One region of the Chryseobacterium sp. Chry.R1 genome, then DNA from elsewhere that is predicted to be linked to it. Evidence: riboswitches for the same ligand, from Rfam matches in the RefSeq annotation. Region 1 holds a riboswitch; each other region holds the start of a gene.
The links. A riboswitch is a leader RNA that binds a small molecule or an ion and turns the genes downstream of it on or off. The one in region 1 is predicted to bind S-adenosylmethionine.
Positions count from the first base shown of each region.

Region 2: another riboswitch for S-adenosylmethionine. It lies ahead of AAEU33_RS06310 (TonB-dependent receptor); the one in region 1 lies ahead of AAEU33_RS03205 (TonB-dependent receptor).
Region 3: another riboswitch for S-adenosylmethionine. It lies ahead of AAEU33_RS02475 (alpha/beta fold hydrolase); the one in region 1 lies ahead of AAEU33_RS03205 (TonB-dependent receptor).

Region 1 is NZ_CP151793.1:667,055-677,630, forward strand. Features, by position in the region: gene AAEU33_RS03195 (RHS repeat-associated core domain-containing protein) at 1-2,157, shown strand, start outside; gene AAEU33_RS03200 (RagB/SusD family nutrient uptake outer membrane protein) at 2,732-4,225, opposite strand; gene AAEU33_RS03205 (TonB-dependent receptor) at 4,250-7,165, opposite strand; SAM riboswitch class I at 7,249-7,345, opposite strand; gene AAEU33_RS03210 (type II 3-dehydroquinate dehydratase) at 7,591-8,013, shown strand; gene pckA (phosphoenolpyruvate carboxykinase (ATP)) at 8,046-9,662, opposite strand; gene AAEU33_RS03220 (GYDIA family GHMP kinase) at 9,793-10,576, opposite strand, start outside.
Region 2 is NZ_CP151793.1:1,336,954-1,347,529, reverse strand. Features, by position in the region: gene AAEU33_RS06315 (DUF5694 domain-containing protein) at 1-568, shown strand, start outside; gene AAEU33_RS06310 (TonB-dependent receptor) at 644-3,400, opposite strand; SAM-I-IV-variant riboswitch at 3,706-3,804, opposite strand; gene AAEU33_RS06305 (outer membrane beta-barrel family protein) at 4,004-6,226, shown strand; gene AAEU33_RS06300 (HesA/MoeB/ThiF family protein) at 6,326-7,036, opposite strand; gene thiH (2-iminoacetate synthase ThiH) at 7,047-8,165, opposite strand; gene AAEU33_RS06290 (thiazole synthase) at 8,177-8,950, opposite strand; gene AAEU33_RS06285 (thiamine phosphate synthase) at 8,947-9,567, opposite strand; gene AAEU33_RS06280 (thiamine phosphate synthase) at 9,571-10,176, opposite strand; gene thiC (phosphomethylpyrimidine synthase ThiC) at 10,173-10,576, opposite strand, start outside.
Region 3 is NZ_CP151793.1:510,758-521,333, forward strand. Features, by position in the region: gene metF (methylenetetrahydrofolate reductase [NAD(P)H]) at 1-164, opposite strand, end outside; gene metH (methionine synthase) at 172-2,832, opposite strand; gene AAEU33_RS02460 (fatty acid desaturase) at 2,840-3,931, opposite strand; gene AAEU33_RS02465 (homocysteine S-methyltransferase family protein) at 4,013-5,023, opposite strand; gene AAEU33_RS02470 (O-succinylhomoserine sulfhydrylase) at 5,092-6,252, opposite strand; partial or broken gene AAEU33_RS02475 (alpha/beta fold hydrolase) at 6,368-8,907, opposite strand; SAM riboswitch class I at 8,971-9,079, opposite strand; gene AAEU33_RS02480 (glucosidase) at 9,269-10,576, shown strand, end outside.

The DNA of each region.
Region 1 (10,576 bases):
TTACAAGCTAATGCAAAAGGCCAGGTTTTAAAAACAGCACTGGGAGCCACAGAAGTAAATAATACCTATGACACGAATGGATTCTTAACAAACATGAACCATTCTTCGCAGGTGAAGCCGGGAATCCTTCAGCTTTCTTATTCATTTGATGCGATTAAGAATGAGCTAAAAAGCAGAACTACAGGAGGAGATTTTAATATCGTTGAATCATTTGATTATGATGACAACAACAGATTGATCAACTGGACCAATCCTGTAACGGGTGTTAAACCTTCAAGCAATCGTAATATTTATGATGAAAAAGGAAGGATTCTGGAAAATGATCAGGTAGGAACCATTAAATTTAATAACTCAGCTAAGGTATACCAACCTACAGGAATGACCTTAAATGCAGCAGGAACACAAAATTATAACAATGATCTGATCCAAAGTATTGTTTACAACGAGAACAATGATCCCGTATTTATTGACGGACAAAAAGGAGATGTAGCCTTCCAGTATGGATTAACTAGTATGAGACAAAGAGTCACTTATGGTGGCAATTTTGCAACTGATGGAGATGGGAAGTTTACCAAATTCTATAATGAAGATGGAAGTTTTGAAGTAGTGGTAGACAATACGACAGGTAAAGAAAAGCATGTTCTTTACATTGGTGGAACACCGTATGAAAGTAACATCATTTTCCTTAAAGATTATAACGAATCTAATGGTTCATATAAATTTTTACACAAGGATTATCTCGGAAGTATTTTAGCAATTAGTGATGAAGCGGGTAACAAGTTGGAACAAAGACATTTTGATGCATGGGGTAATTTTACACATCTTCAGATTGGAAACGGAGCGATTATTACCGATAAAAATATTATTGATAATACTGCATTACTTATTGAAAGAGGATACACCAGCCATGAGCATTTTGCCGAAGTAGGAATCATCCACATGAACGGAAGATTGTATGATCCACTACTCAGAAGATTCTTAAATCCTGATGAAAATATCCAGGATCCTTATAATACCCAGAATTACAATAAGTATGGATACGTAATGAATAATCCATTATTGTTCAACGATCCTACCGGAGAATATATTTTCGGAATAGAATCTGCTTTATTAGCAGCTGTAGTTATAGGGGCAATCGTAGGGGCAGCAAGCTATATTGTGAGCGCAATTATTACAGGACAGAAGTTTTCTCTTCTGGGACTATTTAAGTCCACAGTGTTCGGAGCAATATCCGGAGCGGTCACCTTTGGAATTGGCCAACTCTTTGCTCCCGCCCTCCAATCAGCCGTACAGGTATCAAATGCTGCATTGAAAATCATGGCTCAAACAGGAGTAGCATTAGCGCAAGCAACAGTGCATGGTATTGCTCAGGGAGCATTATCATTAATGCAAGGCGGCTCTTTCCATCAAGCTCTGCTTTCAGGAGCATTAGGAAGTTTAGGAGCCTCGGCTTTTGGGTCGTTTGCTAAAGATTTTGCTAACCAAACAGCAGGAAAAGTATTATTTGGAGCTATTTCAGGTGGTGTGGGAGCCGAACTCAGTGGAGGGAATTTTTGGCAAGGAGCTGTTATTGGAGGTATCATTGCGGGCTTAAATCACTCTATGGACCATTTAAATGGTCCAGGCCCTAAAAAAGCAAACATTAGGATCCCTAGACAGACTGTTAGTTTTGAAGCTTCATCAATAGCATTACCTTTTGGTTCTGTCAGTGGAAAAGAAAAAGATCCATATGTAGCCGATTATGATTGGTATACAATCAAAGGTACTATGAATCTAATTGGAAATAAACTTTCTGTAGTAGCCTATGGTAGCAGTGGAAATACAAATATTACAAAATTGTATAAAGGATCTGTAGTAATACAGGGAAGTTCTCCTTATGGGATTTTTACCTTCAGATATGAAAAGGCTCTTAATATTTTAAAAGATGTGAATGATTTTCGTCCATCAGGTTATAGTTATATAGGCAGAGCAGATTTTGTATTACCTTCCGGAACTATGGTTTTTAATGTAAAAGTAACAGGATCCTATGTAGGTGCAACTAATATGAATACTTCTCTAGTTGTTCCGTTTCATCCTTTTGGTAAAGCGACCTACGATTACACTTTTCATTTACCCGCAGCTGGCAGTGGGATAAATCAATATCCATTAATAAAGTAATATTATGAAAAATGTATTTTATTCAATCAGTATAACTATATATATAATAGCTTTATATATAATATTTAATTATATTTTTCTTTCCATTTATAAAATAATAAATTTTGGAATCAATAATGGTATGATATCGTCCCTTATTTTTTATTTAATATTGATTGGGATTGGGTTTGTAATGATGCGATATGCGGATAGAATAACAAAAAAACTTTTGGGAATTCACATGTCGATGCTTAACAGATATGATGTGGCGGAAATATCACTTATTATATTTACAATATTCCAGTTTTTACTGATTGTAAGTCAATGTACATCATATATAGCCTATGAATATGATTTAGATAATCACTTGAAAGTAGATGAAATACTAATATTTTTGAAAATTATTTCGCTCATTTTTATATTTTTCATTAGGAAGAAAATAGTACAAAAATTAATGTAGATCTTCTAATAGAATATATAAAATAAAGGTTGTCTCCTCGCCGAGACAACCTTTTATTTTAATTAAAAAAGATCTTCTTTAATAAGATTCTCATTATAAATAATAACCATAAAACTAACACCCTTATTTACTTCCTCACAAATTCGTGTTATTCTCCACCTCCTTCTGCGGAATCGTAAACAAATAATACTTGCTGTTTGGTGCAAAGGCAGATTGATCAGGAAAAGAAAATACAGAATGTCCTCTTCCATTCACTGTTTTTACAGTTCCATCCGGAGTTGTTACTTGTACTTTAATTGGCTGACCATTGGAATCAGTAAAAGGTTTTCTTACTACAGTTCCCTGAGTTCTTATGATATCAGACAATGAAAATCCTTCTCCAAACAATTCCTTTCTTCTTTCGATCAGGATTTCTTTGATCACATCATTCTGGGCTAAAGATCCACTGTACAGATTAGCCTGTCTCGCTGATTTCAGTTGATTTAAAACTGCTACAGCATTGGTTACATTCCCATTTCTGGCTTCTGCCTCAGCCTCAATCAAATACATTTCAGCTGATCTCATGAATACAATGTCAGCAATGAGATTGGCTTTAAACTTAAATTTAGCATATCTCAAGAGACCTTCCCTTCCGGGAAGTCCGTCCCATTGAAACAATTGGTACCTGATGTCATTGGTGTCAAATAAATCTTTAAAATAAGGATCTGCCATAAAACTGTAGTAGTAACTTCCTGATGAAGAAACATCTAAGTAGTGGAATGCATAACTTTCCCCTGATTGTTCCTGCGTCTGGCCATGTCCCCAGATCCATTCCCCATTGGTAATATCATTAAACCCGTCCTTATACTTTTCGGGAGCCATCAACGGAAAACTAGCTTTTGCAATTTGAGCAGCAGCAGTAGCCTTAGTCCACTCACCCGTATTTAAGTAAGTTCTGGCCAACAATCCATATACCACAGACTTATCAATTTTATCCTTATTATTTCTTGTATAATTTGCTAATAAAAGTCCTGCCTCTGATAGATCGTTTTTAATCAAAGTATACATTTCTTCAAGGCTAGCTCTCTTTTTTCCTACAGAATTTATGGTTGTTGGTTCTGTATAAATTGGAGCTACCAAAGCGTTTTTATCTTTTAAATAACTAAACTGATAAAGGCTTGCTAAATTCAAATAACAAAAAGCACGTAAAGCTTTTGCCTGGCCCTTAACCTGATCCTTTTTAGACTGACTTCCTTCTACTCCATCAATACGACTAATCACATTATTCATGTTATTGATTGCAGAATATAATAAACTCCATACAAATTGAGAACGACTTCCGGTACTATTCACTAAATCGGTAAAAGCGTAAGCCGATGCAAAGCCATATTTATTAGTAAGGACAGCAACATCACTACCCATAGCATCGCTGGCCCGTAATACTGTTGAATAGCCAATGTTAGCATAGGTAGGCCCGTCATCATTGAATTTTGCCCATGTCCCATTAATCACCGTTTCAGCACTTTCAGCTGTCTTGAATATCTCAGCTTCATTAGCCTGATTAGTAGGAGCTGTTTCCAAATCATTAGTACACGCAGTAGAAGAGAAAGCTGCAATAAGTATAAATGATATATATTTTATTTTTTTCATTGTTTTGATTGTTTTAATATAAACTTAAAGTGTAGCCTGAAGACCGAATGTTATTGTTCTCATTGCCGGATATCTGTAATAAGTGGTACCATCTATAGCTTGCTCGGGATCCATTCCTTTGTGCTTGTAGAAAGTTAAAAGGTTTTCAGCCTGAAGATAAATTCTGAACTTTTTCAGTCCCAGTCTTCCGAAATAATCTGAAGGTAAGGTATATCCGATGCTCACATTTTTCAATCTGGCATAAGTCCCCGAGTATAAAAACCTTGAGGACGTTGAAGTCCAGTTATTTGTCGTTGTACTTAAAGCCGGAACATCCGTATTGGGATTTTCAGGCGTCCATCTGTTTAACATCTCTGCACTCCATGCCCTTCCAGCATTGCTTCCATTTGACATTAACATGGTGTAATCTGTATCAAGAATTTTTCCTCCAACACTAAAAGTTAGCAGCGCGGATAAATCAAAATCCTTATATGTAATATTTGTAGTGATTCCACCGGAAAATTTAGGCAAAGAAGAACCCTGTAATGTTTTTGTCGCCTTTGCATATTCGGAAGTTGTTCCTTCTACTGTATTCCCATTGGCATCCTGATAAACATATTTCCATAGCGGAGCACCGTTACTTGGATCAACTCCAACCCATTCCGGAATAAAGAAATCATAAACAGAACCGCCAACCTGCAATAATTTAGTTCCTGTTACAATTGGACCTTTAGGAAGTTTCGTAATTCTGTTTTTTAGGGTTGTTACATTAACATCAACATCCCATTGGAAATCGTCCGTTTTAATCGGAGTTGTGAATAATGAAAATTCAAAACCTGTATTTTTCAGTTCTCCAATATTCGCTGAATAACCACTAAAACCAAGAGAGGGAGCCAAAGGCCTGTCAAATAAAAGATCTTTACTTTGACGTTGGAAATATTCCACATTACCCTTAACCCTGTTTTTAAGAATAGCAAACTCCAACCCCACATTCAAGTTAAGATTGGTTTCCCACTTAAGATCAGGAGTGGGAAGCCTGCTAGCAACTGTTCCTCCTTCTCCCAGATTATTGTAAAATGCGTAAAGACTTTGGTAAGCATAATAAGTACTCAACTTATCATTTCCCTGTCCTCCGTAACTCGCACGAAGGGTTAGCTGATTAAAGAAATTTAGATTTTTAATGAATTGCTCATTAGACGCCTTCCATGAACCTCCTACTGACCAGAAAGTTCCCCATCTGTTTTGAGGTGAAAAACGGGAAGATCCGTCTGATCTTACAGATCCGGAAATAAAATAAGTGTTATTGAAATCATACTCTGCTTTACCTAAAAAACTCAGTAAACCTAATTTATCACTATTACCACTAAAACCTCCTAATAAAGCCGCTGCATCCGGTTCATAATAATAAGGTAAAGAAAACTGACTTCGGCTTCCGGATATCGTCTGATACTCATAATGATAAAACTCCTGTCCGGCTAGAATATTGAAATGATGCTGATTGAATTTTTTATCATAGGTCAAGATATTACTGGTTGTATAAGATAATGTCCGTGAATTTGTCTTGGTCACCGAACCTCCTATTTCACTACCCTCCCCCAGCAGCGGATTTGAATAATAATGCCCATTGTAATTTACCAGGTCAATTGAAAAACTGGATTTAAATTTTAATTCCGGTAAGAACGTAAAATCCAAATACCCTTTTCCTGAAAAGTTATCTTCCCTGTTTTCATTTTTGTCCAATGGCAAAGTTGCGGCTGCATTTTGATTTTGCAAAGCACTTGTCGGCCTGTACTTTCCGAAGTCGTAAATTGTATTTCCGTTAGCATCAAGCTTATAGCTTCCATCTGGATTTCTTTCATAGTATGGATAAAAAGAAGGAATTACTCTGGCCGCATTAATAATATTATCAGTTCTTGAATCTGAAGATGGTGGTGCCTCCTGAAGACTATTGGTATAACTAAGGTTTGCTCCAACAGTTAACCATTTCTTCACTTCATTATTAATCTTCAATCTTGTACTGTATTTTGTAAATCCGGATCCTATGGCAATACCCTTGTCATCAAGATATCCCAATGAGAAAAAATAGTTTCCTTTTTCATTTCCGCCACTAAAATCAAGATCAACCTGGTTTCTTGAAGCCACTCTTTGAAGTATATCCCTCCAGTCATCATTCCATAAAGGCCTTGCTCCAGGCAGCAGTTTTCCATCTGTCCCTACCGGTTTTGCATAGTTAGAACCATATGGATTGATGCCCAGGTTATTCACAAGATTATCTGTGGCCATTTGTGCAGCCTGTTGTGCTGAAACCTGTCCTGATTTATATCCATTTCTCATTGCTTCCCAATATAATTGAAAATACTGGTCCGTGGTAACCTGTTCATAGTCCTTTACAGCCCTGCTGGAAAATCCCTGACTGATATTAAAATTGATTCGTGATTCTCCTTTTTTCCCTGACTTTGTAGTCACAATAATCACTCCGTTAGCACCTCTTGATCCATACAGAGAGCTTGCCGTAGCATCTTTCAAAACACTAATTGATTCTATATCATTTGGGCTGATAGAATTGATATTTCCATCAAAAGGAATTCCATCCACCACGAATAAAGGATTACTTGAGGCACTAATAGATCCGATCCCCCTGATACGGATTGTTGCCGTAGCACCCGGTTGGCCAGAAGCACTTACTGCCTGCAATCCCGCTACCTGCCCTTCCAAAGCTTTTGTAATATTGGTTACCGGCCGATTATTAATCTTTTCGCTGGAGATCGTCGCTACAGAACCTGTGTAACTCGTCTTTTTCGCTTTACCGTAAGCTACCACAACGACTTCATCAATATCTTTTTCCCTAAGCGTATCTTTCTTCTGCTTTATCTCCTGCCCATTAACACTAATAATGCCTAAGAAAAACAAAGCACCGGGTGAAATCCAAACACCAGCTTTGAATAAACTTTTACTAACCATAATCAATTTTATTTGTTAAATATTAAAAAAACACCCTTTGCGGAAAACACAGCAAAGGGCATCAAGAAATTGATTTAACCAAATGCTTATTTTTCCTTAAAAGGCTGAATGTAACACCTTGCATCATGCAGGTTGTTAAGACTTCGTAGGGTCAGTTCCCTCCATCTTTCTTTATAAGCCGATCGAAATATGGTTGCAAATCTAAAAACAATTAGTCTATAAAACAAGTAGACTAATTTATTTTTTATTTTAAATTCTCAAAAATTAACTTAATTTTCACTTAAAACACCTGTTAATAAACCATTAGAGAAAATGTTAAATTTTTAAACATGAGAAATATCATTAAAAATAATGTAAAACATTTTCTTCAAATAAAACCCGTAAAATATCCGCACTAATCGAAAAAAACTTTTTAATTTTATGTTATGAAAATTTTAATCATAAACGGACCGAATCTTAATCTGCTGGGTACAAGAGAGCCTGAAATTTATGGAATAATTTCAATGGATGAATATTTGGAAAAACTAAAAGATGAATTCCTTTCTTACGAACTGAACTATTATCAATCGAATATTGAAGGAGAATTAATTAACAGGCTTCAGGAAGATGATTTTGATGCTGTTATTATCAATCCGGGGGCTTTTACACATTACTCTTATGCTATAGCCGACTGTTTAAAGAATATACAGAAGCCTAAGATTGAAGTACATATTAGCAATATCTATAAAAGAGAAGAATTCCGGCAAAAGTCAGTAACAGCAGCTCACACGGACGCTGTATTATCCGGCTTTGGAATGCAAGGATACAGACTGGCTTTATTAAGCTTTCAGGATGTTTTAATACATTAAAAAGCCTCATCAATGATGAGGCTTTGCTTTTCTTATATTGTTTGTTCTTGTAATTGAGGTCCGGAAGCAACCAGCTTCTTCCCCTCTTCAGTGTTACAATACTGTTCAAAATTCTTAATATATCTTGATGCTAAGTCTTTAGCCTTCTCTTCCCACTCTGAAGCATCACTATATGTATGTCTTGGATCCAGAATACCTTCTGAAACATTAGGTAAAGAAGTAGGAATTTCCAAGTTCATAATAGGCACTTGCGCCTTAGGGGCGTTCTCAATAGATCCATCAATTATTGCATCAATAATGGCTCTTGTATCTTTTAATGAGATTCTTTTTCCTGTACCGTTCCATCCTGTATTTACCAAATAAGCTTTTGCTCCATGTTCTTTCATTTTACCAATCAAGGTTTTAGAGTACATGGTAGGATGTAACGTAAGAAATGCCTCACCAAAAGCCGGAGAGAATGAAGGTTCCGGAGAAGTAATTCCTCTTTCAGTTCCTGCTAATTTAGAAGTATATCCACATAAAAAGTGGTATTGAGCCTGATTTTCATCTAAAATTGAAACCGGAGGTAATACTCCGAATGCATCAGCTGAAAGATAAACGATCTTCTTAGCATGCCCAGCTTTAGAAGGCAGTACAATTTTGTTAATATGGTAAATCGGATAAGAAACTCTCGTGTTTTCAGTGATTGAGTTATCAGTATAATCGGAAACACCATTATTTACAACAACATTTTCAAGAAGAGCATCTCTTTTAATTGCTCTGAAAATGTCCGGTTCTTTTTCTTCCGATAAGTCAATTACTTTTGCATAGCAACCTCCCTCATAGTTGAAAACTCCATTGTTATCCCAACCGTGCTCATCGTCACCAATAAGATATCTTTTAGGATCAGCGGATAAAGTTGTTTTACCTGTTCCGGAAAGGCCGAAGAACAAAGCAACATCTCCTTCTTCTCCTACGTTTGCAGAACAGTGCATAGATGCCATTCCTTTTAGCGGAAGGTAATAGTTCATCATTGCAAACATTCCTTTTTTCATTTCTCCTCCATACCAGGTTCCTCCAATGATCTGTAATTTTTCCGTAAGGTTGAACATTACAAAATTTTCGGAATTTAGTCCCTGAGCTTCCCAATTCGGATTCGTTGTTTTAGAACCGTTCACAACAGTGAAATCAGGTTCTCCAAAGTTTTCCAGCTCATAATGAGATGGACGGATGAACATATTAGTAACGAAATGCGCCTGCCATGCAACTTCTACGATGAATCTCACTTTAAGTCTTGTGTCAGCATTTGTTCCACAAAATGCATCAACAACATAAATTTTCTTAGAAGAAGAAAGTTGGTCTAGCACTAATTCTTTACAAGACTTGAAGATTTCTGCTGTTGTAGGCAAGTTCACTTTGCCATCCCAGAAAATTGTGTCTCTTGTAACATCATCCTGAACAATGTATCTGTCTTTTGGAGAACGGCCAGTAAAAATTCCTGTTTTTACTGATACTGCACCAGATTCCGTAAGTTCAGCTCTCTCAAAACCCTGATTTTCAGGAGAAACTTCTGCTTGAAATAATTCCTCATATGAGGGATTATATATTATTTCGTAGTCTCCCTTAATCCCTAATTTTTGCAAATCCTGGATGATTTTAGCGTGTTTCATTTTACTTATATTTTCTATTTCTTTTTTTAGTCCAACAAAATTAAATATTAATTTAGTGTTACAGGTGGTTAAATATAATGATATAAGTCAGAATGACAAAGAAAAAAACAGAACGGCAAATTGTTAAATATCAAGCAATTATATCAGCCCATTCAAAAATAGTCGCAAAACCTTTTCCCCGAAAATAGTCCTCAAAGCCCCTAAATTTGGCACTCATTACAAAATCTCCCCCCCAGGCACCCAAACTTTTCACAAAAACCGGACAGTCGGAGAAGAATTTGTCTTTAACGGTAGGAATATTCAGAAAATCAGAAATTTTTCTTTCATGAACAGTCATTAAATGACAAAAATCATTTAATTCATTACATAATAGAATTTCATTGGTAAGGGCAGAAAATACTTCGATCAGTTTACGGGATTTTATTTTGGACTTATACAGATCGATTGCTTCCCTGCTGTCTTGTTTTTGATTTAAATGGATAAAAATCAAGTCGTCCTTAAAGATAGGATCAAAGGTTATTCTTTTATATTGTATTACCGGTTTATTCTGATACAAAACTGCTGATTTTTCCTTTGCGACAGCAATATCATAACCACTTCCACCCAAACTTAGACTATTTAGCATGAAAGGATCTGTATCAGCCCACACAGAAAGGTTGTTCATTAATGTTGAACTGCTTCCCAATCCAAAATCGGAAGGGAACTGTAGATTTGTTTTTAAAAAGTATGAATCTGCATTCTGGAATTTACGAGTAGAAAGCTTTTGGACGTTTTTCAACGTTTTTATAAGAAATTCGGCACTGGGAGCTATATTTGTCTCAAGGATTTTCCAAGAGGAATAATCAATGATCACTTTCAGCCATAGTTTATTTTGATGATAAGCTTCCCAAAAAACCAATGATTTCCCATCTTCC
Region 2 (10,576 bases), 670 kb from region 1:
ATGGAACGCCAATCAAAAACTCAAAGAGTATAATGAAGGAAAACACCATGATAAAAGAGATGAACGGTATCAGCTTGCCATGAGAATTGCCAATGAACTAAAGATCAATGAACTATTCAGTGTAGACGCCTCTTCCATATTAGAAGATCTTATGGAAAAGTTTGGAAAGACTGACTCACTGTATTTTAAGAAACTTACAGAGGGATATGATTATAAAAGTGACGACCCTATTTCTCAAAACTTTACTGATTTCTATAATCATTCAGAAGCCAAAAACTTTAGCTCACTTATGAACACCTTCCAATATCTTAACAGCAAAGAATATCACGAATATGGATATGGCGCTTATCTGAGTGGAGATTTTAAATTAAGGGATTATGACGGAGCTGATATACTTGCCATGAACTGGTATAGCAGGAATCTGAGAATATTCCGTAATATACAGAATATTCCGCATCAGAGTGACGACAGGATTCTTGTAATCGTAGGAAACGGACATGCAGCAGTCCTCAGACAACTTCTAACCTGCTCTGCAGAATATGAGTTCACAGAATTTTCTTCTTTATAAATATAAAGGCAGAGATTTAAGTTGAAATCTCTGCCTTTGTTTATATGGGTTTATGCTTCAAAGCTTCCAGAGCATTTAAAACTTAAATTCTACCCTTGCAAACAGAAATCGCCCTCCAATACCATATTGGGAAACCTGTCTGGAGTATACAAACTGATTATCTGCTGTCAGGGAATTGATTAGTGGATTTTTAGAAGGCATCACATTGAATATATTATTACTTCCAATGGTTGCAGATATATTTTTACTGAAGTCATAGCCTACTGAAAGATCTGTTACAAAACGATTATTCAATACAAAGTGTTCCTGTTTTCCTACTACACCATCAAAATTAGCATCCAATACATCAGCGTCGGTTACTTTTCCAAAGAAAGAATTCCTCAATAAAATATTAAATCCTGAAACTCTAAGATTATTGGATAGAGTTGCTTTTACCCGAGGTACGGCTTCTTCAAAGTAAATCCTGTTGGGCTCAGAAAAGTAACTGTCTATCTGGCTAACTAATTTTGGAGAGGCATGGATATTTCCTATTCTTCTGGTCTGATTCAGATTGAGCCCAAAGTTATTTTCCAGATTAATTCCTGAACCTAAATTGGATGTCTGGGAAATGGTAAGATCAAGCCCTTTGGTCTGGGAATCTACAGCATTCGCAAAAAAATTGGCGGCACTAGCTCTTGCAAGGTCAAAAGCATCCTGCAGAATCGCCTGATCCGATCCTTCAGGAAAATCTACACCTATAGTACCTTTAGGCCTGAAAAACAAATCAGTGAGCACTACTCTATCTTTAATTTTAATATAATAAACATCTGCTGTAACCACAAGATTTAAATTTGGAGCTTTCCAAGTAAGTCCTGTACTGTACGACTGAGAGGTTTCCTGTTTCAGTTTTGGAATCCCAAGCGCCTGTGCAGCCTCGGAATTATTCCTAAAAGTTCCTACCTGGGTAGTATTACCCTGTTGAATTAAGGTTGATGTTGAGCTATAATAGATCTGGGCTAATGAAGGGGCTCTAAAACCTGTAGAAACAGCACCTCTCCAATTAAAATTATCAGCCAACTTCACATTAGTCGCTAGTTTATAATTAAAGGTAGATCCAAAGTCTGAATAGTTTTCATAGCGCAAAGCACCTTCTACCAGCCACCAATCCGTTGGTTCCAGCTCCACATCTACATATCCGGCCACACTATTTCTATTTCCGGAAACAGCATTATCCGGACTAAATCCCGGAAATACCTGGGAACCGGCAGGTCTTGTTACGCCAAAAAAATCAGTCACAAGCTCATTTTTTGGAGTATTTACGGTCACTACATTTCCATAAATATCATAAGAGGCATAAGAATTCTCGTTACCGGCATTCACCTTATAATTTTCATAACGGTATTCCCCTCCAAATGCAATGTTCAGCCCATGCAATACATCATACTTTTTGGAAAAGTCAAGGTTTAGGGTGTTTTGCAAAAACTCAAGTCCACCTGCATCAAATCTTCTTGGAGAGTTGTTGACCAATGAAGAATTAAAAGTATTAACAACTCCAAAATTGAAAGTATTCTTTCCAAAAGTGTTACTGAGATCTATATTCCAGTCATTCCATTTTCCTTTGATCCCAGCTGCATATGAATAATCATTAATGGTAGACTCAATTTGCGGCAGATATCCGTTGGGTGTTATAAAATTGATATTTCTCTCGGTATTAGGCAAACGGAAAAAACCTCCGGCATTCCCAAGCCTGTAGCTATATCCTCCAAAAGAATACACCTTCCAGTCATCATTAATCGGAATTTCTGAATTATAATAAACCTGTGCTGACTGCAATTTCGATTGTCCAGCCCTGATACTGAAATCTTTCCGTTGAAGTCCTCTATATGCAAGTTCATCATTGGTAACATCCCCTCCTAATAAACCCTGTAAAGTTGAAATATTATTGGCGTTTGCAATTTTATTCTGTAAATCAGATGAAAAATAATTTACTTTTGTTGCATACTGCTTAATCGTATTGATAATTTGCTGGCTATTGGAAGTATTATTTATATTCTTATAAAGCCCGTCTATATCTATCCCATCTTGAGCAGCCCTGTAGTTAATAGCATTATAGGCATTGTATATATCGCCATTCCTCACACCAGCTCGGGAATAAGGATCCCGGTATTGGGTTGATGTAGTAATATTGAAGAACCCCTGTTTTCCAAGTTTGAATCCATAATTCAGGTCTAAAGAGATGGTTTCTCCATCCAGTCCACCGGAAAAATTGTTGGTAACCGGTGAAGCATATCCTCCCAAAAATAACTGACCGGATAGCCCCAATCTTTTTTTAAGACCTAAATTGACAACTCCTGCAATAGCATCAGATCCGTATTGAGCAGAAGCACCATCCCGAAGCACTTCAATTTTATCTAAAGCAAAAGCAGGAATCGCATTAAGATCTGTTCCCACCGAACCCCTACCTGGTGTAAGGGTTACATTGATGAGTGAAGACTGATGCCTTCTTTTCCCATTAAGTAAAACTAAAACCTGATCGGGACCTAAACCCCTCAACTGTGCAGGATCCACAAAATCCGTCCCGTCATTTACAGTATGCGATGTGGAGGAAAAAGAAGGGACAATATAGTTTAGAGCCTGGCTTATATTATTAACCGGGCTTTGTTTCAATATTTTTGAAATGTTAATAACGTCTACCGGAACCGGAGTATCTGTTAATGATCTACCTGATCCTCTTGAACCGAGAAGAACAACCTCATCGATTTTTTTTGATTTTAGAGTATCAGACTGGGCGAAGTAAAACGTCGAAATTAAAGTGGCCGAAGCAATGATACTTCTATTTTTAAAATGGCGCATGTGTTTTATTTTTAAATTTTTGTTATAATTTTTTTGTTTGCTTAAAATTTTAAGCAAAAAGTATCCTGTAACCTTGAAAACACAAGGCTAAAAGAAAAATGATAAACGATTTTATTAGTTAATAGAAACCAGAGGCTAAGAACAACAACACATACACATCACGAAATGCCATGAGTGATCACCAGCATACAGAAGCTTTGCTTCGATATCTGCCGGGCAAAAAGTCAAATTCATTGTGCTGTAATTTTCCCTGTTCTTAAACATTGATTTTAAATTTTAAACAAAAATTGTAAGATGGGAATGAATAGAAAAACATTTTTTCCGGAGCTTGCCGGCTTATCTATTTCAGCACCTTGCTTGTTTTGCAGGTTGCTATCCCATCTATGAGATTCTTGATAATTGTGAGGCAAAGATATAACTATTTTACAAATAAAAAAATAATTTGTAAAATTTTTAAATTAATCGCAAAACCAAGCCGTATGATGATGCAATATAATTATATCCTATTGTGAGGTATTTCATGGAATAAAACAACCCTCTAAAAACTTTCCTTGTAACATTTTTTTATTTTAAACGTCTAACTGAGTAGTAGTAAAAACCATTATGAAAAAAATTGTACTCGTTTTATTTTCCTTAAGCATTATTGTCACAAAGGCTCAGGAAAAAACCAACAACCAGGTCAAGGAAAAGCAGATCGAAGGCGTTGTAATTACCAAAACTAAAAAAGCCGTTGAACAAAAGGCAGACCGTACTATTTTTGATTTTTCAGAACAGCCCCAGCTGAACAACGGAAATGTTTTAGAGGGTATCAAAAAACTTCCGGGTCTGGTGTCTACTGATATTGCCGGTATGATGTATCAGGGAAAGATCCTTGATGTTTATCTTAACGGACGCCCCTTAAACATTACTTCCAATGAACTTAATTCATTTTTGGAAGGGATGCCTGCCAATTCTGTAGACCGAATTGAGGTGATCACTCAACCTGGCGCTGAATTCCCGGCAACTTCCGGGGGCGCAATTATGAATATCATTACGAACAAAAATGCCAATAAATATCTTACGGCAACTTATTCAGGAAATTATTCATTTACCAACTACGGTAAGTTGAGAAGCAGAACCAGCAACTCTTTAAATTTAAACGCCCGTAATAAATATTTCGGATGGCAGCTGAACATCGGACAGAACTATCGGGAAAGTATGCTGAATTCGAATCAAAATGATTTATTATTAAGCAATACGGATAGAATCGGCCGTGGTTATTTCGCGAAATCGGGCTTAACATTTGATCTGGGACAGGACAGATTATTATTAAATTACGATATCTATCATAATAAAAACAGCAATTACACAGATAGTAACGGTTTTGCTGACCTACCGTACATTCCTGTTAAAGACAGTATCAGGGAAGGATATTTTCATGCATTTGATGCCGCCTACACGAATAATTTGAGACAGGAAGCGGTAATAACCTATCAGAAACGCTTTAGTGATAAATCTCAAAAACTGGATTTCCAGTTCGGATATACCAAATCAACGAGTAAATTTGATCAGAATAATATTTTCAGAGATATCAGTTACATCAATCCTAACGAAAACTTTCCAAGATTTTCGGATGGTCTTTTACTGAACAATGAATCTGACATGAGAATTGCTAATTTTAAAGTGGATTATTCGCAGCCCATCAAGATCCTTGATGGAGGAAAGGTAAGTTTCGGTGGATTATATGAAAAACAAAACTTCGATACCCAAAGCAGAGGTTTGACCAATCTGGACTATCAACGACAGACCGCTTCCACCTATCTTGAGTTCCAGGCTAAATTGAAAAAATTCGATTTCACATTAGGATCCAGGGCTGAAAATTATGACATCTCTGGAATTACAAGGGTGATTGACAGTACCGGTGCAATAGTTCAGAAAAATCTGATCCCTTTTAATAAGTTTAAATTATTTCCAAATGCAAGTGTTCAGTACAGCTTTATGAATCAGGTTTCTGTTTCAGCAAACTATAACAAGAAGATCAGTCTGCCAAGTATTTCTGCACTTAATCCCAATAACACTACATTTCAGGGACCGAATACCCAGGTTACCGGAAATCCGAATCTGCAGCCTACGATCTTTAACAATTATGAAGTAAAACTTTCTGCCTTTGATTATGCATTCATCGGATATAGTGTAAGTTCTGCTAAAAATCAGGTTGCACAGATCATCAGAAAAAATGGAAAAAACCTGTTTAATGAGCAGATAAACATTTCCAGCATGAGGATCCACAATTTCAATGTAGGGCTTCCTGTCCCTTTCATGATTTTTAGTAAGCCCATGAGCGAAATCATGAAGTTTGATTTTAATCCGGACAAAATCAATTTTATGTATCTGTATGCCGGATATCAGAAACATGATATTGATAATTTAAACAACAAAGGATTCTGGATTTTCAATGTGATGACCCAACTTATTCTGCCTAAACAGATTAAGCTAACAGCAAACTACAGCTACCTGACGCCAAAAGCAGGTTATTTCTACTTCACAGCAGAAAAACCATTCAGCAATTCACTGGATATTACACTGACTAAAAAGTTTTTGGATAACCGTCTTACTGTTTCTGTTTTTGCTAATGATATTTTTAACGGACAGGTAATGCAGGTCCGTTCTAATCCGCCATCCGGAGAAGCGGTTACTTTGAGAACAAAATATGACACAAGAAATTTCGGACTTTCCATTAATTACAAGATCCCAACCAAAAACAAACTGGCTAAAGAGGATCCGAATATCTTAAACAGCAGCAAGAAAGAGGATAACGGAGGGGTAATGCAACAGGATAGTAAATAATCAGGTTATAGTCTTTTAATACTACATCAACATATCAATTATCATAAAATCGGGCAGTAAGAATATTCTTATTGCCCGATTTATTTAAAAACAATATAATTAAAAATCGATGGTGTGAAATCTCCAGTCCAGAGTATCGACCAAAGTCAGCTGATTGGTATTCACAGGAAGATCTGTAATTATTTTCAGGCTCAGATGTGCCATCATACTTCCTATTATTCCGGGTAATGATCCCAGAACACCTAAACTATCACAATCCGGGGTATCTTCATCCACCGGTGGTTCAGGAAAAAGATCCCTCAGGTTTTTACTCTCTCTGTAATTAAATACTGCCACCTGACCGGAAAAGCCCAGAATACTTCCATAAACCACCGGTTTTTTTAGTCTCACACAAGCATCATTAATTAAATACCGTGTAGAAAAGTTATCTGATCCGTCTACAATCAGGTCATATCTGGAAATTATCCTTTCAATATTTGAAAGATCTATCTTTTCATCAATGGGAATAATAGTAATATGCCTGTTAAGTGCTTCAACAAATTGTACTGCGCTGGACACTTTGGATATCCCGACACTTTTTTCATTATGAATGATCTGCCTGTTCAGATTATGAAGCTCTACTTTATCAAAGTCTGCGATCCCTAAAATGCCAACTCCTGCCGCTGCCAAATATTGAATAACAGGACTCCCCAATCCACCAGCCCCCACAACAAGCACTTTCGCATTAAGTATTTTTCGTTGCCCTGAAGTACCAATCTCATCAATAAAAATTTGACGGCTGTATCTGGAAAACATTTCTTCGCTATTCATGATCATTCTATTAAAAACCACTGTACACAGAATCCCAATCTTTCATAACAGGATCATATCCCGCATTCCTGATCACATTTTTTATATCCTGCATGCTTCTTTCATCACTGGTTTCAAATTGTTCCAACGATTGAGGATCTACAGCATAGCCTCCCGGATTAGTCTTAGATCCGGCACTCATGGAAGTGGCTCCAAGAGATACAATATGATTTCTGAAATTTTCATTCTCCCTGGTAGAAATGGAAATTTCAAGATCTTCATTCCATATCCGGTAAGCACAAATAAGTTGCAAAAGCTCTTTATCCTCCATAATGAAGTTGGGTTCTATGATTCCCTCAGCGGGCCGTAATCTCGGAAATGATACGGAAAATTTACTTTTCCAATATTGCTTTTGCAGGTAATCAATGTGGGCTGCATTGAAGAAGCTATCGACTCTCCAATCTTCCAATCCTAATAAAACACCTAACCCCATTTTATGGATCCCTGCTCTTCCTATTCGGTCAGGTGTTTCCAGACGAAAATTAAAATTTGATTTTTTACCTTTCGGATGATACTGCTTATACACTTCCTGATGATAAGTCTCCTGATACACAAGGATTGAATGAACTCCTTCCTGATGGAGTAATCGGTATTCATCTTCTGACAATGGCTGTACTTCGATAGAAATGTTGGCAAAATGGGATTTTAATAACCGAACAGCATTCAGAAAGTAGGCAATTCCTACGGTCTTATTCGCTTCACCGCTTACCAGCAATATATGATTTACTCCCATGGCCTTCAGAACCGTTGCTTCTATCATAATCTCAGTATCGGAAAGTGTTTTTCTTTTCAGTTTATTGTCTAAGCTAAAACCACAATAGGTACAAATGTTCTGACATTCGTTACTAAGGTATAAAGGTGCATAAAGCTGGATTACTTTGCCAAAACGTTTTTGGGTAATCGCTCTCGCCATACCAGCCATCACTTCTAATTTCGGTGCCGCAGCCATTGAAATAAGATTAAGGAAATCATCCAATGTTTTCTGCTTCTTCTGAAGGCTGTATTCTACATCGGATAAAGTGACATTTTCCAGTTTTTGTTTAATATCATTCCACTCATAGGATGTGAAAACCTCCTCAAAATTTTTCATTCTAATACGATTTATTCAAATAAAAATGAAGTCAAGGGGCTTGATGCCTCAGCATGAGAACTAATCGAGCCCAGTCCGGCTTCATAAGCTCTTCTTCCTGCAATAACCCCTTCCTTAAATGCAATTGCCATACTGATCGGATCCTTTGCCACGGCTATAGCAGTATTCACCAATACGGCATCAGCACCAATTTCCATGGCCTTTGCCGCATCAGATGGGGCTCCTATTCCTGCATCAACTACCACAGGAACGTTGCTCTGGCTAATGATAATTTCCAGGAAATCCAACGTCCGAAGACCTTTGTTCGTTCCGATAGGGGCTCCCAATGGCATAACCACTGCTGTCCCTGCGTCTTCTAACCGTTTGCATAAAACGGGATCAGCATGAATGTAAGGCATTACAATAAACCCAAGCTTCGCAAGTTCTTCCGTTGCATATAATGTTTCAATAGGATCCGGCAGTAAATATTTAGGGTCCGGATGTATTTCCAGTTTCACCCAGTTTGTTTCTAACGCTTCCCTAGCCAATTGCGCAGCTAATACCGCTTCTTTCGCAGTACGGGCTCCGGAGGTGTTAGGCAGAAGATGGGTATTGGTGGGCTGCAGTGCCGTGAGAATACCATCATCCTCAGATTGAGCATCAATTCTTTTCAGTGCCATTGTCACCATATTGCTTTCTGATGCAATAATAGATTGTGTCATTTCTGCCAGATTTCCGAATTTACCCGTTCCCAGAAATAGCCTTGATTCGAAATTTCTTCCTGCTATTGTTAGTATTTGATTCATTTGAAAGATTTTATAAATTCATTAACGACAGACGGCCTGCCTGTAATTTGTCCGGAGACAGCAACTCCATGGATTCCAATTTCCTGTAATAATTCTACATCTTCAAGACGTACACCTCCAATTGCATAGATTGCAGGAATTTTAACCGATCTTTTTTCTAAATCCCGGATCAGTTGCTGATACCCTTCAAAGCCCAGTACCGGACTTAATTTCTCCTTTGTCGGTGTATACCGCAATGGCCCCAAACCGATATAATCACAAGATTCATCAATTCTTTGCAGGACATGCTCTAATGTATTAGCTGTTCCCCCGACTATTTTTTCAGGACCCAGAATTTGTCTTGCCTGAGTGATTGTATCATCATCTAATCCTAAATGGACACCATCAGCATCTACGAGTTCTGCCAAATGTATGTGATCATTAATAATACATATTGCCCCGTATTCGGTACATTGTAATTTTGATTTTTCACACAATTCAAAAAGCTCTTTCCCAGGCGCGTTTTTCCAACGAACCTGCACCCACTTTACACCGGCGTCCAGAGCCCTGTAAATATTCAATTCCTGTTCTTCTTTCGTATTTCCCTGGGAAATATATTGTAATTTTTCTTTGACCAATTTCTACCTGTTTTGATAATTATATTCCAACATTCTATTCCTGCACTGATTAAATGCCTTTACAGGTTGCTCATTCATCCAGATCCCTCCCAGCAAGGCAAGACCTTCTGCTCCCGATCTCAGTGCTATCTCCATGTTTTCCTCATAGATTCCTCCTAAAGCAATAAGTTTCACATCATGATTATTCCGAAGTCCTATCCTCTCCAAAACCTTGGAATGTTCTCCATATCCCGGTTTTGAAATGCTTGAGAAAAATGGACTGAAAAAAGCATATTCCCAATTGGGTTCAAGAGCATTAAAAGAAATGATATCATGTACCGATGTAGAGATTACCGAACCTTTTGCACGCCATGGATGCAATCCATTAATACGGTCCTCTTCTCTGAAGTGTATTCTTGAAATGCCATATTCTGCTGCCAGGTCAAAATAACTGTGCATTACCAATCGATGACGGAATGATGCATCGATCTGATCCAAAAAAACGATCATTTCTTCCTCAGTGATAAAAGGTTTCCTGATATGAAATAATTCCAGCCCATCCTGAAACATCTTATTGACACATTCTGCTTCATTGATTAAAATGTTTTCAGGACTTATGACAATGATCATAAATAAATTTCCTTTCCGTTCTCGATAAACTCCTGTGATTTTATCATCATCCCCATTTCAGCGGATTCCCGTATTTCCTGAGTAATTTTCATGGAACAGAATTTAGGACCACACATGGAACAAAAATGCGCAATCTTTGCTCCCTCTGCCGGTAATGTTTCATCATGATATGCTTTTGCCGTTTCAGGATCCAGGGAAAGATTAAACTGATCTTCCCATCTGAATTCAAACCTTGCCTTACTCAGAGCATTATCTCTGTACTGAGCACCTGGATGTCCTTTTGCCAAATCCGCAGCATGTGCTGCCAGCTTGTAGGTAATAACCCCGTCTTTCACATCTTTTTTATTGGGTAGTCCTAGATGTTCTTTAGGGGTAACGTAACAAAGCATTGCACATCCAA
Region 3 (10,576 bases), 160 kb from region 1:
TCTTCCCTGGAAGTTGTAACATCAATAAAAGGCGGTTTGAATTCCATTAAAGGATCTATATTCCTGTAAAGGTCCTCAATACCAATTCCCTTTTGTGGCGGAACCACTTCTAAAGAGAATAAAGTCTTTCCATTTGCTTTTTTTATATGTTCAGTAATCTTCATGCTTGTTTTAATCTGCTAAATTAGGTGACAGCCATTTTTTGGCTTCCTGGATGCTACAACCTCTTCGTGCGGCGTAGTCTTTTAATTGATCTTCTGTAATTTTTCCCAATCCGAAATATTTTGCATGCGGGCTGCCAAAATAATATCCGGAGACTGATGCTGTTGGGAACATCGCTAAACTTTCGGTAAGATAAACGCCTATATTTTCTTCTACATTTAAAAGATCCCAAATGGTTTTCTTTTCCAGATGGTCAGGGCAAGCAGGATATCCGGGAGCAGGACGTATTCCTTTATATTTTTCGGCAATAAGTTCTTCATTACTTAGCTCTTCCTGTTTTGCATACCCCCAATATTCTGTTCTTATTTTTTTATGTAAAAATTCGGCATATGCTTCAGCGAATCTGTCTGCCAAGGCCTTTACCATAATGGAATTGTAATCATCATTCGCCTTTTCATATTCTGCAGAAAGCTCATCTGTTCCAAAACCTGTTGTTACACAGAAAGCTCCCATATAATCTGTCTTTCCTGAACTTTGGGGAGCGATAAAATCACTTAATGCGAGATACTCTTTGCCTTTGGACTTTTGAACCTGCTGTCTTAAAGTCAAAAACCTGGTCTGTTCCTGATTATTTTCATCAAAGATGATAATATCATCCGTTTCATTAGCATTGGCTTTAAAAACTCCAAATATGGCCTTTGCAGTAAGAAGCTTCTCATCAAGAATTTTTTTCAGGATCACCTGAGCATCTTTAAAGAGTTCTTTTGCCTGAGCACCTACTACCTCATCCTCTAATATGTTCGGGTATTTCCCATGAAGATCCCAGCTCCTGAAGAAAGGTGACCAGTCAATAAACGGAACCAATTCATTTAGATCCTGATCCTGAAAGATTTGTACACCGATATTGTTGGGTGTAAAGATTTCTTCGCTTTCCCAGTCTATTTTAAAATGATTTCTTCTGGCTTCTTCAATAGAGACGTAATCTTTATCGATCTGTCTGTTCAGGAACTTTTCACGGAAATCCGAATATTCACTTTTTAAGTCATCCACGTACTCCTTATTCCGGTCTCCCAATAAAGAACTTACCACATTTACCGCCCGGGAAGCGTCGTTTACATGTACAACAGCGTTTTTATATTTCAGATCTATTTTTACGGCTGTGTGCGCTTTTGATGTAGTAGCTCCTCCTATTAGTAATGGAAAATCCAGATTCTGTCTTTCCAGCTCAGCAGCAATATACACCATTTCATCAAGGCTTGGTGTAATTAAGCCGCTCAGTCCTATAACATCCACTTTTTCTTCAATTGCCGTCTGAATAATTTTCTCAGCCGGAACCATTACTCCAAGGTCTACGATTTCATAATTATTACAACCCAAAACAACACTAACAATATTTTTTCCGATATCGTGAACATCTCCTTTTACGGTAGCCATAAGTATTTTACCATTCGCAGGTCTTGAACCATCTTTTTCCGCTTCGATGAAAGGCTGAAGATAGGCAACTGCCTTTTTCATTACCCGTGCAGATTTTACTACCTGCGGAAGAAACATCTTTCCGCTTCCGAATAAATCTCCTACAACACCCATTCCCGTCATCAGGTTGACCTCAATAACATGCAATGGTTTTTCTGCTTCTTTTCTTGCTTCTTCTACATCTTCTTCTATAAAACGATCTATCCCCTTTACCAAAGCATGGGTAATTCTGTCCTGAAGAGGTTTTGTTCTCCATTCCAGATCTTCCGTTTTCTCTTTTTTTACAGACTTATGTTTTTCAGAATAATCCAGAAGCCGTTCAGTAGCATCTTCCCTTTTATCTAGAATAACATCTTCTACAAGCTCCAGTAATTCTTTATTGATTTCATCATATACCTCAAGCATCGCAGGGTTCACAATCCCCATATTCATTCCTGCCTGGATCGCATGATAAAGAAAAACAGAGTGCATCGCTTCTCTTACCGTATCATTCCCCCGAAAGGAAAATGAAACGTTACTAACTCCACCACTTACAGAGGCATAGGGAAGGTTTTGTCTAACCCATCGCGTTGCATCGATAAAATCCAAAGCATTTCTTCTATGCTCATCCATTCCTGTTGCAACAGGGAAGATATTTAAATCGAAAATAATATCCTCAGCAGGAAAATCAATCTGATTAACTAAAATATCATATGACCGCTTTGAAATTTCTATTCTTCTGTCTAAGGTATCTGCCTGTCCTTCTTCATCAAAAGCCATCACAATAACAGCAGCACCATATCTTTTTATTGCTTTTGCCTGTCTGATGAATTCTTCTTCCCCTCCTTTTAAACTGATAGAATTCACCACACATTTTCCTTGAACAACCTGTAGTCCTGCTTCCAGGATCTCCCATTTGGAAGAATCCACCATAATGGGAATTCTCGCGATATCAGGTTCGGAAGCAATCAGATTCAGGAATTTAACCATTGATGTTTTACCATCAATCAGTCCGTCGTCAAAATTAACATCGAGGATCTGCGCTCCCCCTTCCACCTGATGTCTTGCAATATCTAATGCTTCAGGAAATTTTTCTTCTTTGATTAATCTTAAAAACTTTTTAGAACCGGCAACATTAGTCCTTTCACCAACGTTGATGAAATTACTTTCCGGTGTTATGATAAGAGGCTCAAGGCCCGATAATCTTAAATATTTCATCAATTTTTTATTCTTCTAAAATGTAATATGCATTATTTGCATTTTGCCTCAGCAACTCCACATGTTTGCCTAAAGCGGTAAAAATTGGAAATCTTTTGTATACTAAACCATGTTCTCTAGCAAACTCTTCTATTTCTTCTGTTATCTCGTTATAGTACATATAGCTATAATTTGGAAAGAGGTGGTGAGCCACATGAAAATTGAAATTCCCCAATACATTTCTGATCATCCAATTATTATTGGTTAAATCATTGGTTACTTCCAACTGATGCCGAATCCAGCTGTATGGAAGTGAGTTTTTCTCATCTAATTTTGGAAAAGCATTATCGGGAAGCGGATGTAATGGCAATAAAACAAACAAAGCAAAAATGCTTGCTGTAATGACCTGTAAAAACCAGGCTCCTATCGCCAATCCAATCGAAACTTTAAAGAATACAACAGGAACAACAATCTGATAAAAGAAATAAAAGAGTTTATAAACAACCATCTTTACTTTCTCAACAACCGGAATGGCGCCCTGGGTTTTTAAAATAACCCTTTCCTTATCAAAGAAATCCCTGAAATCCCTGATAAACATCCAGTTGAATAAATATAAAGGATACACCAGAAAGAAAAACAGATGCTGGTATTTCTGCACTCCTTTTGCCCGGATCCATGGAACAATCAGCAGTAAACCACTCTGCTCTATATCAGTATCCCATCCGTCTACATTCGGATATGCATGATGGCTTGCAATATGCCTTTTCTTCCAGATATAAGAATTGGCTCCCACAAAATCAAAAATTTGCAGTACCCAGCTATTTAATCTTTTGTTTTTGAATATATTATTGTGAGCCGCTTCATGAATTAAATTCAGATAGATCAACACCAACATAATCCCCATTAACACAAAACTCAAAATATAAAGCAAAGATTTCTCAACATTAATCAACGCAAAAACATATAGCCCAATATAAATAAGGGGCAATAAAACAGCTTTAATCTGAATGTAGATATCTCTGTTTTCCTTTATGTTTTCGACTCTCTGGTTCACCTTTTTTCTTAATTCATTAAAGATTTTTGTGTCTTCTGCACTCTTTAAGTAACTCGGCTTTTCCATATGATTAGTTTTAGTTTAACTTAAAAATAATAATACTAAACCGTTATCTTACAATTGATTCAATGAAAAAAATCTATCAAATCATGCAAATTTCCTCAATTTTCTTGGCTCATACTTATTCACTAAGTCTGCTATAGCCCTGATATGTTCAGGGGTTGTACCACAACATCCTCCAATAATATTGATCAGACCTTTTTCCACATATTCTTGTATCTGTTCTGCCATAAACTCGGGTGTCTCGTCATATTTACCGAAAGCATTCGGTAATCCAGCATTGGGATATGCTGAGACATAAAAATCCGAATTATGAGCCAATGTTTCCAGATAAGGTGTAAGCTGATTAGCTCCCAGCGCGCAATTGAATCCGACGCTCAAAAGATTCAGATGTGAAACCGAAATTAAAAATGCTTCTGCCGTCTGACCACTCAAAGTTCTTCCCGAAGCATCGGTAATAGTTCCTGAAACCATTATCGGAATTTTTATTTCTCTTTCATCCTGAATTTCATCAATGGCAAATAAAGCTGCTTTAGCATTTAAGGTGTCAAAGATTGTTTCTACCAGCAAGATATCGGACCCCCCATCCAAAAGAGCTTCGGACTGCTGTTTATAAGCAATTCTCAATTCATCAAATGTAATGGCGCGATATCCCGGATCATTTACATCAGGGCTCAGACTTGCCGTTCTGTTCGTAGGACCAATAGATCCTGCTACAAACCTAGGCTTATCCGGGTTCTTAGCCGTGAATTCATCACATACTTTTCTGGCTATTTTTGCAGATTCATAATTCAGCTCATAAACCAGGTCTTCCATATGATAATCTGCCATTGCAATTGTAGTTCCCGAGAATGTGTTGGTTTCGATAATATCAGCTCCCGCTTCCAGATATTTTCTATGAACTTCTTCAATAGCATGAGGCTGTGTGAGGGAAAGTAGGTCGTTATTTCCTTTAACCAGATGCGGATAATCTTTGAAACGCTCACCACGATAGTCTTCTTCTTCAAATTTGTATCGTTGAAGCATCGTTCCCATAGCCCCATCAAGAACTAAAATTCTTTCGGAGAGTGCCTTATATAATTGTTCTGAACTTTTCATTTTGTAGATTGTGGCTAAAGCCGTTAATATTATTTTTCTTAAATGGGCTAAAGCCCATTTCAATTGAGTTAATCCAATGCCTGTTTTAAATCTGCAATAACATCTTCCACGTTTTCCAACCCTACAGAACAACGTACAAGGCCGGCAGTGATTCCCACTTCATTCCTTTCCTCATCGGTTAATTTGGAATGTGTAGTAGAAGCAGGATGTGTAACAATTGTTCTGGTATCACCAAGATTTGCTGAAAGTGAACACATCTTTATTTTATCTAAAAATTTTCGACCTCCTTCAATTCCTCCTTTGATTTCAAAAGCGACAATATTCCCTCCTAATTTCATCTGTTTTTTTGCTACTTCATAACTTGGATGTGAAGGTAAAAAAGGATATTTTACTAATTCCACATTCGGGTGGCTTTCTAAAAATTCAGCGACTTTCAATGCATTTTCACAATGCTTTTCAACTCTGATGGCTAAAGTTTCAAGACTTTTAGATAAAACCCATGCATTAAAAGGAGACATGGCTGGACCTGTATTTCTTGCAAAAAGATAGATTTCCCGGATAAGGTCTTCTTTTCCTACCGCAACTCCACCAAGAACCCTTCCTTGTCCGTCAATTAATTTTGTTGCCGAATGAACCACAATATCAGCTCCGTACTTGATAGGTTGTTGAAGATAAGGGGTGGCAAAACAATTATCTACAATGAAGATAAGATTATGTTTTTTTGCAATTTTCCCGAAAAACTCAAGATCCAGAATCTCAATTGCCGGATTAGTCGGAGTTTCCAGATATAAAATTTTTGTATTAGGTTTGATAAGCTTTTCAACATTTTCTGCATCTTCTGCCTTAAAATAGGTAGTCTCAATATTCCATTTCGGGAAATACTTTGTAAAAAGTGTGTGTGTAGATCCAAAAACAGACTGGCAGCTTACAATATGATCTCCGGCATCAAGCAGAGTTGCAAATGTTGAATAAATTGCTGCCATTCCGGTAGCAAAAGCATATCCCGCTTCCGCACCCTCCATTTTCACAATTTTATCGGTGAATTCAGTAACGTTTGGATTAGAGAATCTGCTGTATAAATTTTTTGATTTTTCTTCTGCAAAGCTCGCCCTCATATCCTCTGCATCCTGAAAAATAAAGCTGGATGTAAGATAGAGCGGAGTAGAATGTTCATCAAACTGAGTTCGTTCAGTCTGCGTTCTTATTGCAAACGTTTCAAAATTTTCCATATAGTTTTAATTTTAATATCATGTATCAATGCAACAGTTTACCAATGAATCGATCGAATCTGATCTGAGCCATTTTTATCGGCACACTGTTATATCGTTACATTCGTACATTGATTTATTTTGTTTCACTTACTCTTAAAATATCACCAAAAACACCTCTCGCGGTTACCTGTGCTCCCGCACCGGCTCCCATAATTACAATAGGGTTTTCACCATAGCTCTCCGTATAGATTTCAAAAATGGAATCTGATCCTTTTAATTGCCCTAATGCGGAAGTAGCCGGCACAGAAATTAATTTTACATCAAGTTCTCCTTTTTCTTTTTGAAGATCACCATGTAGATCGCCTACATATCGTAGAACATGATCTGCCTCCTGATTTTGTTTAATTTTCTGGTATTCCTCGTCCAATTCTCCCAATCTGGAAATGAATTCATTTTTGTCAATAGAAAGAAGGTTTTCAGGAATTAGATTCTGAATATTAATATCATTGAATTCATTAATCAGATCCAACTCTCTCGCCAGAATCAAAAGCTTTCTTGCAACATCATTTCCTGAAAGGTCCTCACGAGGATCCGGTTCAGTAAATCCTTTCTCCATTGCTTCTCCTATAATGGTTGAAAATTTCTCATCTCTAACTGAAAAATTATTGAAGATATAACTTAAAGAACCTGAAAACACGCCTTTAATTCTTGTAATATTTTCCCCTGACAGGTGCAATAGTTTAATGGTATCGATCAAAGGCAAACCTGCTCCCACATTGGTCTCATAAAGATATCGTCTGTTATTTTTATTCAACGTATATCTTAGTTTACGATATTCTTCTATTGGAAGGGTATTGAAAATCTTGTTGGAAGATACAAGATCAAATCCGTTCTCAGCTAAAGCATGATAATTCTTAACAAAATCCTTACTCGCCGTATTATCAACCACAATAAGATTCTCCAGCTGATTCTCTCTGGAGAAACTGATCAGTTCATCAACATTGGAAGGGCTTTCAGCAACTAAAACCTCATCATTCCAATTATGATCAAAGCCTTTTTTATTGAATGCTATTTTTCTTGAATTAGCAACAGCCACTACTTTAAGATCTATTTTTTTCCGTCTCTTAATTTCTTCGGAAGATTCCAATACCTGGTCAATCAGAGTTTTACCCACATTCCCATGTCCAATGATTGCAAGATGAACGGTTTTAGGTTTTTTGGATATTTCAGATTCAATGATATTCTTAGTTTTCTCATCCTGAGAAGAAGTAACTACAATATTTACTCTTTTTTCACTTGCTATCTGATTCAGAAGCAAAGGAAAAACATTATTTCTTGCCAGTTCCGCCAGTATTTTATTAAAATCTTCAGCTACAAACCCCAGAACTGAAACGTTATTAATACTATAAATCTGAGACACTGCTCCTGATTTCCTTTCCGCTTCAAATTCCTCAATCAGACAATTAACCGCATTTTCAGAATCGTTTTCGTGAACCAAAATTGATATTCCGTTTTCTATAGCCTGTTGTGAGATCACTCCTACACTAATCCTGGCTAAAGTAAGTGCTTTAAAAATTCTACCGTCAATACCGATTTCCCCTAAGAAATCTTCTCCTTCAAATTTGATGATTGATCTGTTCTTTAAAAATTTTATTTCGTTAACATTTTTCATCTGTTCATTCTTTATTGTTTAGCTTTATTACAGGTTTCTTGTAATTGTTCAGTTTCTTTCTGTAATAAAATGGTTTTAATGATATTATTTAATTGTTTGTATTCCATTAGGAAGGCATCATGCCCGTGAACTGAGGTGATCTCGTGATAAGAAATATTCTTTTTTTTACCTTTCAGTTTTTCAAAACACATCCGGATTTCGGAAGCAGGAAAGAACAAATCTGTATCAACGGAGATCAAGTGCATTCGTGCCTGTATATTCTCAAGCCTTTCTTCCTCGGCATTAATGTTCATCAGCAAATGATTCATCAGTTGATAAGATTTTAAACTAAATCTTTCATTAAGAGCTTTTCCGTGATATTCAAGCCAATCTTCCGATTCAAGTTTATTTTTTGCGGTATTGTATTTATTTTGAAATCTGTCGTTTAAAGATTGTGGGGTTCTATAACATAGCATTGCATGGATTCTTGCCTTTTGTAACGGAGCGTCATTTCCATTTAATAAAAATTTCTGAACCATACATTGCGCATGCAGCCAATCATGAGTTCTGAAATCACAGGCAATGGGAATAAATACTTCTGCAAGTTCCGGACGTTTAACCAGCATTTCCCATCCTATTCCTCCACCAAGAGAACCTCCGATAATCGCATATAGGCTTTTAATGTTAAGTAATTCTAGCCCTATTAAAAATATGCCTGCAATATCCGAAGGAGTAAACTCTTCATATTCTTCAATTAAAAAATCATCGTAACCATTTCCGGGAATATTGAAACACAAAACCGTATAGACATTGGTATCAACCACCTGGCCATCTCCTACTAATTGCTTCCACCAGCCATTTGTTCCCGATACATTGGAATTTCCCGTTAAAGCATGGTTGATTAAAATAACAGGTGCCGAAAACAGCTCTTTCCCGAAGGTCTGATAGCTCAACGGGATATTGCATTCCTTTCCGGAATTAGTTTGATACGAAAGATTAATATGTTTTAGTTCTGTTTTCAATTCTATTATACATTATTTATAATACAATTGAAAATGCCACAGGAAATGGCTGAAAAACTCAGTAAGTTATCTGTCCAAAAAATAATTTGGTAGAACGTAGCACCTTCTTCGCTTGCACAAAGGGTTGCTAAGGTTTCATCGGGTCTAATCCCTCAACCTTTCTTGATAACATTTTCAATATTTGAATGATCGAATGGTGCAAAGATATAATATTTTATTTAATTTTTTCATGAAAAAATTAATTTATTCTGAAAATCCCTGTAATCATTATAGTTACAAGGATGTGTTAAGAATTATTCAGATAGAAAAAATTGGAATTATTTTTCAAAAAAATTACCTTCGTAGTGAAAAATGATGAACTATGACTGCAGAAAAACAAAGATTACAGGATATAAAATGGAAAAACTGGGGGCCTTATGTAAGCAACAGACAATGGGGTAATGTTCGTGAGGATTATAGTCCCAATGGCAATGCGTGGAATTTCACCAATCATGATAAAGCTGAAAGTTATGCCTACCGTTGGGGTGAAGAAGGGATTGCCGGAATATCGGACACCAAACAGCTTTTTTGTTTCGCTCTTTCATTTTGGAACAAAAAGGACAAAATGATCAAAGAACGTTTTTTCGGATTGAGTAATCCCCAGGGCAATCATGGTGAAGATATCAAAGAGATCTTTTACTATCTGGACAACACGCCTACCCATAGTTATATGAAGATGGTGTATAAATATCCGATCCATGAATTTCCTTATGATCACCTGCTATCTGAAAACGGCAGACGAAGCAAAAAGGAAGCTGAATTTGAAATCTTTGATACCGGAATCTTTGATAATGATGAATATTTTGATATTTTCATCGAATACTGTAAAGCAGATGCTGACGATTTTTTAGTCCGTATCACAGTTTGTAACAGGAGCCAAAACGATGCACCTATTGTTGTCGCTCCAACAGCCTGGTTCCGTAACAACTGGAAATGGGGATATAATACTTATAAGGGGCAGCTAAACGCCTCATACGACGGCTGTATTGATATTAACCATGATAGTATTTCCATCAAAAAATTCTATTCAAGAAACACCGGTGCCAAAAGTCTCTTTTGTGATAATGAAACCAATACACCGAAATTATACGGAGCTCCTTTAACAGATAACACCTATTTCAAGGATGGTATAAACGATCACATTATTCATAACTCCAATACCGTTAATCCGGAAAAAAGAGGCTCAAAAGCCGCTTTTGTGATTGAAGAAATTATTGGTGGGGGACAATCAAAAACCTTTGATTTCAGGCTGTCGCCAAACGACACCGATGAACCATTTCATCATTTTGATGAGATTTTCAACACCCGGATTGCTGAGGCCAACGAATTCTATGAAGAAGTTCAGCACGATGTAACGAATGATGACGAAAGAAATGTTCAACGTCAGGCTTTCGCGGGGCTGTTATGGAACAAACAATTTTATCATTATAATGTTGGGAAATGGCTTAAGGGTGATCCTAATTTTGATGCACCGAGGGATTTCAACCACTATGTAAGAAATACAGAGTGGAACCACATGCACAATAAGGACATTATTTCAATGCCTGACAAATGGGAATACCCATGGTATGCTACCTGGGATCTCGCTTTTCACTGCGTTCCCTATGCATTAATTGATGCCCAGTTTGCA